Regions from separate parts of the Shinella sp. WSC3-e genome, predicted to be linked through region 1. Evidence: riboswitches for the same ligand, from Rfam matches in the RefSeq annotation. Region 1 holds a riboswitch; the other holds the start of a gene.
What was found. Region 1 has a riboswitch for FMN ahead of ribB (3,4-dihydroxy-2-butanone-4-phosphate synthase). Riboswitches for the same ligand answer to the same signal wherever they lie in the genome.

Region 1 (6,243 bases):
GGTGGCCAGGCTGACGGCGGCTTTCCCGGTCTACGCGCACTGAGCGCGAGAGATCCGGACCGACAGAAGAGAGCCGTGCCGCACGCGGCTCTCGTTCCGGCCCGTGGCCGGGCCTTGGATGATGCGAAAGGGAACGTCATGGGAATGGACAGGGTTGCCGGCGGTGCGATCATCGACGGCAGGATGTTCGCGGCCGGCCTGCTGGACGATGTCGCGGTGAAGGTCGCAAGGCTGAAGACCGCGACCGGCGCCGTGCCGGGCCTCGCCGTGGTCCTCGTCGGCAGCGATCCCGCCAGCGCCGTCTATGTCGGCTCGAAGCATCGCCAGACGGCCGCCGCCGGCATGAATTCCTTCAAGCACGAGCTTGCGGCCGACACGACGCAGGACGACCTGATGGCGCTGATCGGCCGGCTCAACGGCGATCCCGCGGTGCACGGCATCCTCGTCCAGCTGCCCCTGCCGCCTCATCTCGACGCCAGTGCCGTCATCCAGGGCATCGATCCCGACAAGGATGTCGACGGCTTCCACGTTTCCAATGCCGGGCGCCTCTCCACCGGCCAGCCGGCGCTGGTGCCCTGCACGCCGCTCGGCTGCCTGATGCTGCTGAAGCACCGGCTCGGCGGCGATCTTTCCGGCCTGCACGCCGTGGTGGTCGGCAAGTCGAACATCGTCGGCAAGCCGATGGCGCAGCTGCTGCTTTCGGAAAACTGCACGGTGACCATCGCCCATTCGCGCACGCGCAACACGCCGGAACTCTGCCGCGCCGCCGATATTCTCGTCGTCGCGGTCGGGCGACCGGGCCTCGTGCGTGGCGACTGGATCAAGCCGGGCGCCACCGTCATCGACGTCGGCATCAACCGGGTGGAGATCGACGGCAAGCCGCGCATCGTCGGCGACGTCGCCTTCGAGGAAGCCCGCCATGTGGCCGGCGCGATCACGCCCGTTCCGGGCGGCGTCGGCCCCATGACGATCGCCTGCCTGCTCTCCAACACGCTCACGGCCTTCGGCCGCCAGCATTCCATCCCTATCGACTGATCGACCCGAAAGGATCGCCAATGTCCGCCCTTTCCAACCGCTATGCCCTGCGCGTCGCCTGCCCCTCGATCCGGGGCGTCACGGCCGCGATCGCCACCTACCTCTCCGCCAACGGCTGCAACATCTCCGACAGCGCCCAGTTCGACGACAAGAGCACCGGCCGCTACTTCATGCGCGTCAGCTTCCAGTCCGAGGAGGGCCGCACGCTGGAAGCGCTGCGCGAGGGCTTTGCCGAGATCGCCGCGACCTATCAGGCGGATGCCGAATTCTTCGACGAGACGACCAAGCGCAAGGTCATCCTCATGGTCTCGCGCTTCGGCCATTGCCTCAACGACCTGCTCTATCGCTGGCGCATCGGCGCCCTGCCGATCGACATCGTCGGCGTCATCTCCAACCATTTCGATTACCAGAAGGTGGTCGTGAACCACGACATCCCCTTCCACCACATCAAGGTGACGAAGGAGAACAAGCCGGAGGCGGAGGCCGAGCAGATGCGCATCGTCGAGGAGACGGGCGCCGAGCTCATCGTGCTCGCCCGCTACATGCAGGTGCTCTCCGACGAGATGTGCCGGACGATGTCGGGCCGGATCATCAACATCCACCATTCCTTCCTGCCGTCCTTCAAGGGCGCCAATCCCTACAAGCAGGCCTTCGAGCGCGGCGTGAAACTGATCGGCGCGACCTCGCACTACGTGACCGCCGACCTCGACGAGGGCCCGATCATCGAGCAGGACACGGTGCGCGTGACGCACGCCCAGAGCGCCGAAGACTATGTCAGCCTCGGCCGCGACGTGGAGAGCCAGGTGCTCGCCCGCGCCATCCACGCCCATATCCACGGCCGCGTCTTCCTCAACGGCAACCGGACCATCGTCTTCCCGCCCTCGCCCGGCTCCTATGCCTCCGAACGCATGGGATAGGCCCCGCCCGCCGCGAGACCCGTGAAAGGCGTCATTCCCGGCACGCGCCTTGCCAGGTCGAGATCGCCGCGGCTATCGCTACCCCCTGAAGACCGGCACGCCGCCGCCAATGGCGCGGCGTGCGCCTCCCACCCGAAGCAGGATCACGACATGGCCATCCATCTCCCCGACAATCCCGCCCGCTCCGATGTGCTGGCGGCGCGCCCGACGCTCTGGACGAACCCGCACTACACGGAAAACGCCATCGCGGACGCGACGCTTCCCGTGCGGCCGTCGGATGTGGGCGAGGCGCAGGAGAACTGGCGGCATCTCGCGCCCTTGCTGGAAGCCTGTTTCCCCGAACTGCAAGCCACGAACGGCGAAATCCGCTCCGACCTCGTGCCGCTGGAGGCCATGCGCAAGGCGCTGGGCTATGACGGCGCCGAATTCGGCACCCTTCTCGTCAAGGCGGACAACGCCCTCCCCGTCGCCGGGTCGATCAAGGCGCGCGGCGGCGTCTACGAGGTCTTCCTGTTCGCCGAACGGCTGGCCCGGCGCGAGGGCCTGCTGAAAGCGGGCGAGGACATCCGGCGCCTCGCCGGACCGGACGCGAAAGACTTCTTCTCCCGCTACACCATCGCCGTCGGCAGCACCGGCAATCTGGGGCTCAGCGTGGGCGTCGCGGCCCGCGCGCTCGGCTTCCGGGCGACGGTCCACATGTCCGCCGACGCCAAGGCGTGGAAGGTGGAGCGGCTGACGCGGCTCGGCGTCGCGGTCGTCAGGCACGACGCCGACTATACGACGGCGGTGGAAAATGCCCGCATCGCCGCCGAGAGCGATCCGGCGATCTACTTCGTCGACGACGAGCAATCCCGGCAGCTTTTCCTCGGCTACAGCGTCGCAGCGCTGGAGCTTGCTGGGCAGCTCCAGGCCCGCGGCATCGTCGTCGATGCCGGACATCCGCTGTTCCTCTACCTGCCCTGCGGCATCGGCGGCGCGCCGGGCGGCGTCGCCTATGGCGCGAAGACGGTCTTCGGGGACAATGTGCATTGCTTCTTCGTGGAGCCGCTTCAGTCGCCCTGCGCGCTGGTCCATCTCATGAGCGGTTCGGCGGATCTCGTCTCCGTTTACGATGTCGGCCTGACCAACCGCACGGAGGCGGACGGCATGGCCGTCGCCCGCATGTCGGCCTTCGTCGCCACCGTCATGCGCCGCATGCTGGCCGGCGTCTTCACCGTCGACGACCCGTCCCTCTTCCGCTGGCTCCTGAGCGCCCACCAGAGCCAGAACCTGCGCCTCGAACCCTCCGCCGCCGCCGGCTTCGCCGGCCCGGACTTCCTCGTGAAGCACCCGGCGGGCAAGGAATTCTGCGCGCATCGGCAGATCGGCGACCGGCTCGCCCAGGCAACCCACGTCATCTGGACCACCGGTGGCGCCTTCGTGCCGGAGGACCAGTTCCAGGCATTCCTGCGCACGGCGAGCGAGATCGGCGGGACGAACTGACGGTTGGCGACACGTCTTGCCTGGATCCACGCGGCCATATCCCGGCGCCTATGCGCCGGGATATGGCCCCTGGCCGGACAACTACGCGGCCACCGCAGGCGTATCGTCGCGGCCGGCGGCGATGTAGGCGATGAGGTCCTCGATGCTGATCAGCGGCAGCCGATGGGTTACCGCAAAGTCGATCAATTCGGGCAACCGGGCCATCGTGCCGTCATCGTTGGCGACCTCGCAGATCACGCCCGATGCGGTCCTGCCTGCAAGGCGCGCAAGATCGACGGCGGCTTCCGTATGGCCCGGGCGACCGCGCACGCCACGCGGATGGGCGCGCAGGGGGAAGATATGGCCCGGGCGGGCGAAGTCTTCCGGCCGGCTCGCGGGGTCCATGAGCGCCTTGACGGTTGCGGCGCGGTCGGCTGCGGAAATGCCGGTTGTCGTGCCGGGAAGGTAATCGACGGAGACGGTGAAGGCCGTATGGAGATATTCCGTGTTCTGCGGAACCATCAGCGGGACGTCGAGCGCATCGAGCCGCTCGCCTTCCATCGCCACGCAGATGAGGCCGCGGGCGTGTTTCATCATGAAGGCGATCGCCTCCGGCGTCACCGCATCCGAGGCCACGATGATATCGCCCTCGTTTTCCCGGTTTTCGTCATCGACGACGACGATCATGCCGCCGCGCACAAGGGCAGCGATTGCGTCTTCAATTTTCGAGAGTGCCATTTCATTGCCTTTCAAGGGTTGCCGATGCCGGCGTTTCAATCCCTTGGGCGAACAGGCCCGCGACCGCCCGGGAAAGGGCGGTTTTGCAGACATGTCCTCTTCCATCCGGACTGTGACCGTCGGCTCCGGCATCGCACCGGATCTGCTGACCTTCCGCGTCAACGGAAGCGCTCGCGGGCTCCCGGATCGCTCCGGATACCGCCGGTGGGGAATTTCACCCCGCCCTGAGAACAGGCGTAAATAAGGAATTTTCGCCGGGGGATGCAAGAGGCCTCGTGCGGCCGGCCCCGGGAAAATCACCAGCAGCAGAAGCCGCCATCAACGAGAAGGTCGACGCCGGTGACGAAACTCGCCGCATCCGAGAGCAGGAAGACGGCGGGGCCGACCATCTCGTCGACGCTGGCCATGCGCTGCATCGGCGTCTGCTCCTCGAAAAGCTTCGTCTGGTGCACCATTTCGGGCCGGGTGTTCATCGGCGTCGCGGTATAGCCGGGGCTGATCGTGTTGACGCGGATGCCGCGGCCGACCCACTCCATCGCCATCGACTTGGTCATGTGGATGACGCCCGCCTTGGAGGCGTTGTAGTGGCACTGGCTGAGGCCGCGGTTGACGATGACGCCGGACATGGAGGCAATGTTGACGATGGCGCCGCGGCCGGTCTTCAGCATGGCGCGCGCTTCGGCCTGGCAGGAGAGGAAAACGCCCTTCAGGTTGATGTCCATCATCGTCTGGAACTGGCTTTCCTCCATCGTCTCCGCCGGATTGGCATTGGCGATGCCGGCCGCGTTGACGGCGAGCGAGAGGGCGCCGAGCTCCGCCTCGGTGCGGGCGACGGCCTCGGCGAGCGCCGCGCCGCTGGTGACGTCGGCAGCGACCTGGATGCTGCGGCGCCCGGCCCGCGCGATGAAATCGGCCGTCCGGGCAAGCCCGTCGTCCGTGCGCCGGTCGAGCAGCGCGACATCGGCGCCGCACTGGGCAAGGCCGATGGCGATGCGCTGGCCGATGCCGCTGCCGGCGCCCGTGACGAAGGCGACATTGCCCGAGAGATCGAACATTTTCGGCGCGTTGAGCGTGATGTCGGACATGATTTCTTCCTTGTTCAGATCGTTGCCAGTTCCATGACCGAGACGTCGTTGGCGTCCTCGCGGTTCAGGATGCCGGCCTGCTTGCCCTGGGCCATGACCATGATGCGGCTGGAGACGCCGAGCACCTCCTCGAGGTCGGAGCTGACCACGATGACGGCGACGCCCTGGCGCGCCAGGTCCATGATGAGATCGTAGATCGACGAACGGGCACCGACGTCGATGCCGCGCGTCGGCTCGTCCAGCACCACGACCTGCGGCTTGCGCGCCAGCCATTTGGCAAGCACCACCTTCTGCTGGTTGCCGCCGGAGAGCTCGCCGGCATTCTGCCCGCCGCGGCCCTTCACGCCGAATTTCCTGATGTAGTCCTCGGCGAATTCGCGGATGCGGCGGGTGGAGAGCCAGCCGTTGCGGGCGATTTCCCCGAGATTGGCATAGCCGATGTTTTCCGCGATCGAATGGTCGAGCACCACGCCCTGGAGCTTGCGATCCTCGGGCACGAGGACGATGCCGTTGCGGATCGCATCGATCGGCGAACGCGGCGTGACGGGTTTTCCGTGCAAAAGCACTTCGCCGGCGGAAATCGGGTCCGCGCCGGTGATGGCGCGGACAAGCTCCGTGCGGCCGGCGCCCATCAGGCCGGCAATGCCGAAGACCTCGCCCTTGCGGACGGAGAAGGTGATGTCGCGAAACGCCTTCGACGGCGAGGAAAGGCCGCGCACCTCCAGCGCCACCTCCTGCGTCGGGACGGGGAGCGCGGGGAACATGCGTTCGAGCGAACGACCGACCATGGCCTCGACGATGGTGCGGATCGGCACGTCGCCACGGTCGAACTCCTGCACCTTGGCGCCGTCGCGCATGACGACGATGCGGTCCGTGATCTGGCGGATCTCTTCCAGCCGGTGCGAGATGTAGATGATGCCGACGCCTTCGGATTTCAGACGCTCGATCTGGCGGAACAGCGCCTGCGTCTCCTCGCCGCCGAGCGCGGCGGTCGGCTCGTCGAGGAT
Region 2 (6,243 bases), on a different replicon from region 1:
TGAGCTGGTAGTCGTGCACCATGGCGCGGCCGTCCGCCTCGGTCATGGCGACCTCGAAGAACTCCTTCCAGCTCGTCACCTTCGACTTCACCTTGTCGGCATTGACGGCGATGCCCGTCGTGCCCCAGTTCTTCGGCAGGGCATAGACCTTGCCGTCGACCGTGCCCTCGTTGGTGAAGCGGGTGTTCTGGGTGCCGGGGTCGAAGTTCGGCACCTTGGCAAGGTCGAGCGGGTCGATCAGGCCGAGGCCGGCATAGGTGGAGATCGTGTAGTTGGTGGGCACGAAGAGGTCCCAGCCGGTGCCGCCGGCCTGGAGCTTGGCCAGCATCTCCTCGTTCGAGCCAAAGACGTTGACCTCGACGGCGACGCCCGTCGCGGCGGTGAAGGCCTCGAAGGTCGCCGGGTCGTGGTAGTTCGGCCAGGTGGCGAGCGACATGGCGGAGCCGAGGTCTTCCTGCGCGTGCGCCTCGCCGGTGAAGAGGCCGGGCTGGCGCGCCAGCACGGCGGCGGCAAGGCCGAGGCCGGTGACGGCGAGGAAGTGGCGGCGCGTCACGGAGCCGCGTTTCAGCCGCATGAACTCGTCCGTCAGTTCCCGAGCGCTGATCGGGGCATTCTCTCTGAACCATTTCGACATAATGCTGTTCCCCTGTTGGGCCTGTTTCCCTCAGGCCGGAAAGATATGCGTCTGGCCGGGATCGAAGCTTATGGCGACCCGTTCGCCCGGCGCGACGAGGTCGTTTTGCGATTGGCTGTGGCGTTCGGCGGTGACGAGCAGGTCGCCGAGCCCGTCGACGGCGACGGAATATTCGGCGGCCGAGCCGAGGAAGATGCGATGCGTGACCGTGCCTTCCAGCGTGGTCGCGCCGGCCGCGCCGCGCGAAAGGCGGATCGCCTCGGGGCGAAGCGCGACCGTGACCGCGCCCGGCGCAAGATCGGCGCGCGCGGCGGGCAGGGCCGCGCCATTGCCGAGGCGCACGGTGCCGCCGGTTTCCAGCGTGCCGGCAAAACGGTTCGTCTTGCCGACGAAATCGGCCACGAAGAGATCGGCGGGCCGGTCGTAGACCTCCTGCGGCGTCGCGAGCTGGCGGATGCGGCCGGCGCTCATCACGCAGACGAGGTCGCTCATCGACAGCGCCTCCTCCTGGTCGTGCGTGACGAGCACGAAGGTAATGCCGAGATCGCGCTGCAGCGTCTGCAACTCGATCTGCATGGCGGTGCGCAGCTTCTTGTCGAGCGCGGCGAGCGGCTCGTCGAGCAGCAGCACGGAGGGCTTGTTGACGAGCGCGCGGGCGAGCGCCACGCGCTGCTGCTGGCCGCCGGACATCTCATGGATGCGGCGCCCGGCGAAACCGGTGAGGCGCACCATCTCCAGCGCCTCGCCGACACGGCGGGCGATCTCCGCCGCCGGCAGCTTCGGGCGCAGCTGCCTCAGCCCGTAGGCGACGTTCCTCTCCACGTCGAAATGCGGGAAGAGGGCATAGTGCTGGAAGACCATGTTGACCGGGCGGCGATAGGCCGGAACGCCGTTGGCGACCTTTCCGGCGATCAGCACCTCGCCCTCGCTCGGCTGCTCGAAGCCGCCGATCATGCGAAGACAGGTGGTCTTGCCGCAGCCGGACGGACCGAGAAGCGCGACGAAGGCACCCTTCGGCACGGAAAGATTGATGTCGGAGACCGCGGTCACCGCGCCATAGCGCTTGGTCACCGAACGGAACTCGATGTCGTTCGTTGGGGCGGATGTCACGTCTGTTCCCTGCGGTTGTTGGTCTCTTGGCGATCTCTGCCGCCTTGGCCACCGTCGAGGGGGATGCTAGTCAGCGGCCGATGGGTGGTATATACCCCGAGAGAGGTATTTTATCCGTAAATCGGCTGTGGAAGGAGTATATCCGGCGGCAGTCCATTCCGGCTGCCGCGGGGGAAATCGGGGGAGCAGCGGCGCCATGCGGGTCGATTTCACGGCACTTTTTCGCACCCTGGCCGACTGGGCCGGCGCGCCGGAGAGCTCCGACCGGCAGACCGGAGAGACCCTGCTTGCGATGATGCGGGCGCTGGTGCGCTTCGACGACATCGTCATCTTCGCCTATCACGAGAAGGCGCGGCCGATCGACCTCTTCAGCACCTTCGATGCGGACGACCACCACGTCTTCGTGACGCTCTACCAGGCCGGACCCTACCTGCTCGATCCGTTCTACCGCACGACGCGCGCCGGCCGCGCCGGCGTCTTCCGCATGCGGGAGCTGGCGCCGGACCGGTTCTTCTCCAGCGAATATTTCCGCACCTATTATTCGCAGACCCGGCTTGCCGAGGAGATCGGTTTCTTCGTGCCGGTGGACGACGGCGTGACGGTGGTGGTCTCGCTGATGCGGCGCGAGAAGACCGGCGTCTTCCCCGCGCCGGAATTCGCCCTGCTCAGCGATGCAGAACCCTTCGTCGCCGCCGTGGTGCGGCGCGCCTGGAGCGGGCTTGCCGGGCGCTTCGCGGAGACGGGCCAGGGGCGGGGGCGGCGGAGCGAGCCCTTGAGCGCGGCCGACAGGGTGTGGCGCAAGCTGAACCTGACGGACCGCGAGGCCTCGATCATCGAGCTCGTCCTGCAGGGACACTCGTCGGAATCGATCGGCCTGAAGCTCGACATCTCCACCGGCACGGTGAAGGTCCATCGCCGCAACGTCTACCGCAAGCTCGGCATCTCCTCGCAGATCCAGCTGCTGTCGATCTATCTGAAGAACCTTCAGGGGTAGGCGGGGCGGCCGGTGCGTCGTTAGCGAAGGCGGGACCACTCTCCTTCTTCCTCCGTCATCCTCGGGCTTGACCCGAGGATGACGGAGGAGAGGGAGGTGCAAGGGAAAAGCCCGGCATCGCTGCCGGGCTGCGTCAAGTCTTTTCAAAGGCTTGCGGGCCTATCCTGACGGATCGATTTCGCGTCTTCAAATCGTGATTCAAGCGACCGTCGCCAGCGCGACCTGCGCCCGCGCGTCGATGATCTGGCGGGCGGCGTTGGCGGCTTCCCTGCCCTTGATGACGAAATGGTCGCGGAAGAAGGCGATGTGGGCGTCCGATTCCTGGAAATTGTGCGGCGTCAGCACGGCCGAGAGCACCGGCACGCCAGTGTCGAGGCCGACGCGCACGATGGCGTCCACCACGGTGCCGGCGACGAAATCGTGGCGGTAGATGCCGCCGTCGACGACGAGGGCGACGCCGAGAATGGCGGAATAGCGGCCGGTGCGGGCGAGAAGCTGGGCATGCAGCGGGATTTCGAGGGCGCCGGGCACATCGATGATGTCGACCTCTTCGGCGCGGCCGCCGAGCGCGGTCCATTCGGCGACGAAGGAATCGACCGCCTGGTCGACGATGCCGGCGTGCCAGCGGGCACGGATGACGGCGATGCGGGCGGCGGGGGTGGCATTCACATTCATGTCGAGGCCTTTCAAGGGTTGAGCCATTTTGCAACGGTCCCCTTGGGCGAACACGCAGGACGCGACCCCGCCGCTGCGGGCGGGTGGCTCCTGCTTGCTCTCTTCCATCCGGACTGTGACCGTCGGCTCCGGCATCGCACCGGATCTGCTGACCCTTGCCTTTGGGGCAAGGCGCTCGCGGGCTCCGGGTTTTCACGCCCGATACCGCCGGTGGGGAGTTTCACCCCGCCCTGAGAACGATGGGAGACTAGCCGGCGAAAGCCCGCAGATCAAATCCGCGGGCGACGCAAAAGACGCAATTCACGACAGATTTTTCCAAAGCACGGCCGAAACCTGGAAAACCGCTTCGCGGCCGTGCCTGCACGCTCAGTCGCGGATGACCAGGAGATCGCCGGCCGTGAAGCGCAGCGTGACCGTCTCGCCGACCGTCGGCGGCACGAGGCCGGGGCTGTTGAACATGTCGAAGGAGATGATGCTGTCGCCGACCTTCATGCGGGTGCGGATGACCGAGCCGAGGAAGTTCGAGGAGACGACCTCGCCCGTCAGCGCCGTGTCGCCCCTGGCGTCGGGGGCGGTCGAGCCGGCTTCCGGGCGCAGCGCCAGCGAGACGGTGTCGCCGGCCTTCGCATTGCCGAGCGGCTCGCGCAGCGTCACGCCCTGATCGCCGATCGAGACGCGGTTGGCGGCAGGATCGACGACCTTCGCCTCGATGAGGTTCAGCGTACCGACGAAGTTGGCGACGAAACGGGTGGCGGGACGGTTGTAGATGTCCGCGGGCTTGCCGATCTGGTCCGCCTTGCCGGCGTTCATCACGACGATGCGGTCGGAGATCGACAGGGCCTCTTCCTGGTCGTGGGTGACGAAGACCGTGGTGATGCCGAGCTGCTGCTGGATCTGCCGGATTTCCTCGCGCAGCGACACGCGGATCTTGGCGTCGAGGGCGGAGAGCGGTTCGTCGAGCAGGAGGACCTGGGGCTTGGGCGCGAGTGCCCGGGCGAGCGCCACGCGCTGCTGCTGGCCGCCGGACATCTGGTAGGGGTAGCGGTCGGCGAGGTGGTCGAGCTTGATGAGGCCGAGCATCTCCTTGACGCGCGCGTCGATCTCGGCCTTCGGCCGGCCGGCGACCTTGAGGCCGAAGGCGACGTTTTCGGCAACGTTCATGTTCGGGAAGAGGGCGTAGGCCTGGAACACCATGCCGATATTGCGCTGGTTGGGGCGCAGGTTCTGCTGGCTCTTGCCGTCGATGGTGATCGCGCCGCCCGAGGGCGTCTCGAAGCCGGCGATCATGCGCAGCACGGTGGTCTTGCCGCAGCCCGACGGGCCGAGGAACGAGATGAACTCGCCCTTTTCGATCGACATGTTGAAATCCTTGACCACCTGGACGGGGCCGAAGGACTTCTGAAGGCTGGTGAGGGTGAGAAAGCTCATGGAAAGTCCTTAAGTCGCGCTCTGCGCGCCCTTCTGGAAACGGGAAACAAGCTGGATCAGGCCGAGGCAGCCCCAGGTCAGCGCGAAGGACATGACCGCAAGCGCGGCCGGCTCGTAGGCGCGGTTGGCGCCGAGCAGCTGCATGTAGGGACCGAAGGCCGGACGGTTGAGCAGGGCGGCCATGGTGAACTCGCCGATGACGATGGCGAAGGTGAGGAACGCGCCCGACAGCACCGCGACCAGCACGTTCGGCAGGATGATCCTGGCGAGGATCGTCGTCCAGCCGGCACCGAGGCTCTGAGCCGCTTCCGTCAGCGTCGCGATGTCGATGGAACGCAGGCCCGTATCGACGGAGCGGTACATGTAGGGCAGCGCCAGCGTCGCATAGCCGAACATCAGAAGGATGTTCGTGCCGGTGATCGAGCCGGTCAGCGGCAGCCAGCTCGAGGTGTTGTAGAGCCGGATATAGCCGAAGACGATGACGATGGCCGGGATGACCAGCGGCAGCAGCGTGACGAATTCGATATAGGGACGAAGGCCCGGCAGCTTCAGCCGCACCCAGTAGGCGGTCGGCACGACGAGCAGCACGCCGAAGACGATGGTCGCGAGCGCCATCAGGATCGAATAGGTGAAGGTCGCCTGGAAGCGCGGATCGCCGAGCACGACGGCATAGGCATCCAGCGAATAGACGCCACGGCGCATCTTCAGGGAGAAGTTGGTCATGCCGAGCAGCGGCAGGATGAAATAGAGCATTCCGAAGATGAGGGCGCCCCAGGCCCAGAACTTTCTCATTTCAGCCACCTTTCGCTGCGGGCGCGCAGCCAGATGTAGATCGTGTTGGCGATGCCCGTCACGACGATCATGCCGAAGGCGAGCGCATAGCCGAGATGCGGGTTGCCCAAGACGTCGCCGCGGATCTGCGCGAAGAGCAGGATCGGCACGATGGAGAGCGAGGAACCGGTGAGCGCGATGGCGGTGGCGACGGCCCCGAAGGCGTTCGCGAAGAGCAGCGCCAGCGTGCCGAGGAAGGAGGGCAGCAGGATCGGGAAGGCGACCATGCGCCAGTACTGCGCGTTCGTCGCGCCGAGGATCTGCGCCGCTTCCCGCCATTCGCGCTTCAGGCCGTCGAGCGCGGGCGTGATGATGAGGATCATCAGCGGGATCTGGAAGAACAGATAGGTGATCGTCAGGCCCCAGAAGGACAGGATGTTGAAGCCGAGCGCGCGCAGGTCGATGCCGAGCTGCGACTTCAGGAACACCGTCAGGAGGCCGACGGGGCCGAGTGTGGCAAGGAAGGCGAAGGCGAGCGGCACGCCGGCGAAGTTGGAGGCGACGCCGGAAAAGGTCAGGAGCGGGCCGCGGATCCATTTCGGCAGGCCGCCGAGCACCACGGCGGATGCGA

Region 2: another riboswitch for FMN. It lies ahead of AABF56_RS10605 (6,7-dimethyl-8-ribityllumazine synthase); the one in region 1 lies ahead of ribB (3,4-dihydroxy-2-butanone-4-phosphate synthase).

Annotation. Positions count from the first base shown of each region.
Region 1 covers NZ_OZ000531.1:462,319-468,561, forward strand. The annotation lists gene glyA (serine hydroxymethyltransferase) at 1-43, shown strand, start outside; gene folD (bifunctional methylenetetrahydrofolate dehydrogenase/methenyltetrahydrofolate cyclohydrolase FolD) at 139-1,035, shown strand; gene purU (formyltetrahydrofolate deformylase) at 1,056-1,952, shown strand; gene AABF56_RS25335 (D-serine ammonia-lyase) at 2,103-3,434, shown strand; gene ribB (3,4-dihydroxy-2-butanone-4-phosphate synthase) at 3,516-4,151, opposite strand; FMN riboswitch at 4,241-4,387, opposite strand; gene AABF56_RS25345 (SDR family oxidoreductase) at 4,448-5,236, opposite strand; gene AABF56_RS25350 (sugar ABC transporter ATP-binding protein) at 5,251-6,243, opposite strand, start outside.
Region 2 covers NZ_OZ000530.1:2,133,805-2,140,047, reverse strand. The annotation lists gene AABF56_RS10620 (polyamine ABC transporter substrate-binding protein) at 1-634, opposite strand, end outside; gene AABF56_RS10615 (ABC transporter ATP-binding protein) at 665-1,744, opposite strand; gene AABF56_RS10610 (helix-turn-helix transcriptional regulator) at 1,941-2,738, shown strand; gene AABF56_RS10605 (6,7-dimethyl-8-ribityllumazine synthase) at 2,937-3,440, opposite strand; FMN riboswitch at 3,506-3,655, opposite strand; gene AABF56_RS10600 (ABC transporter ATP-binding protein) at 3,780-4,841, opposite strand; gene AABF56_RS10595 (ABC transporter permease) at 4,851-5,633, opposite strand; gene AABF56_RS10590 (ABC transporter permease) at 5,630-6,243, opposite strand, start outside.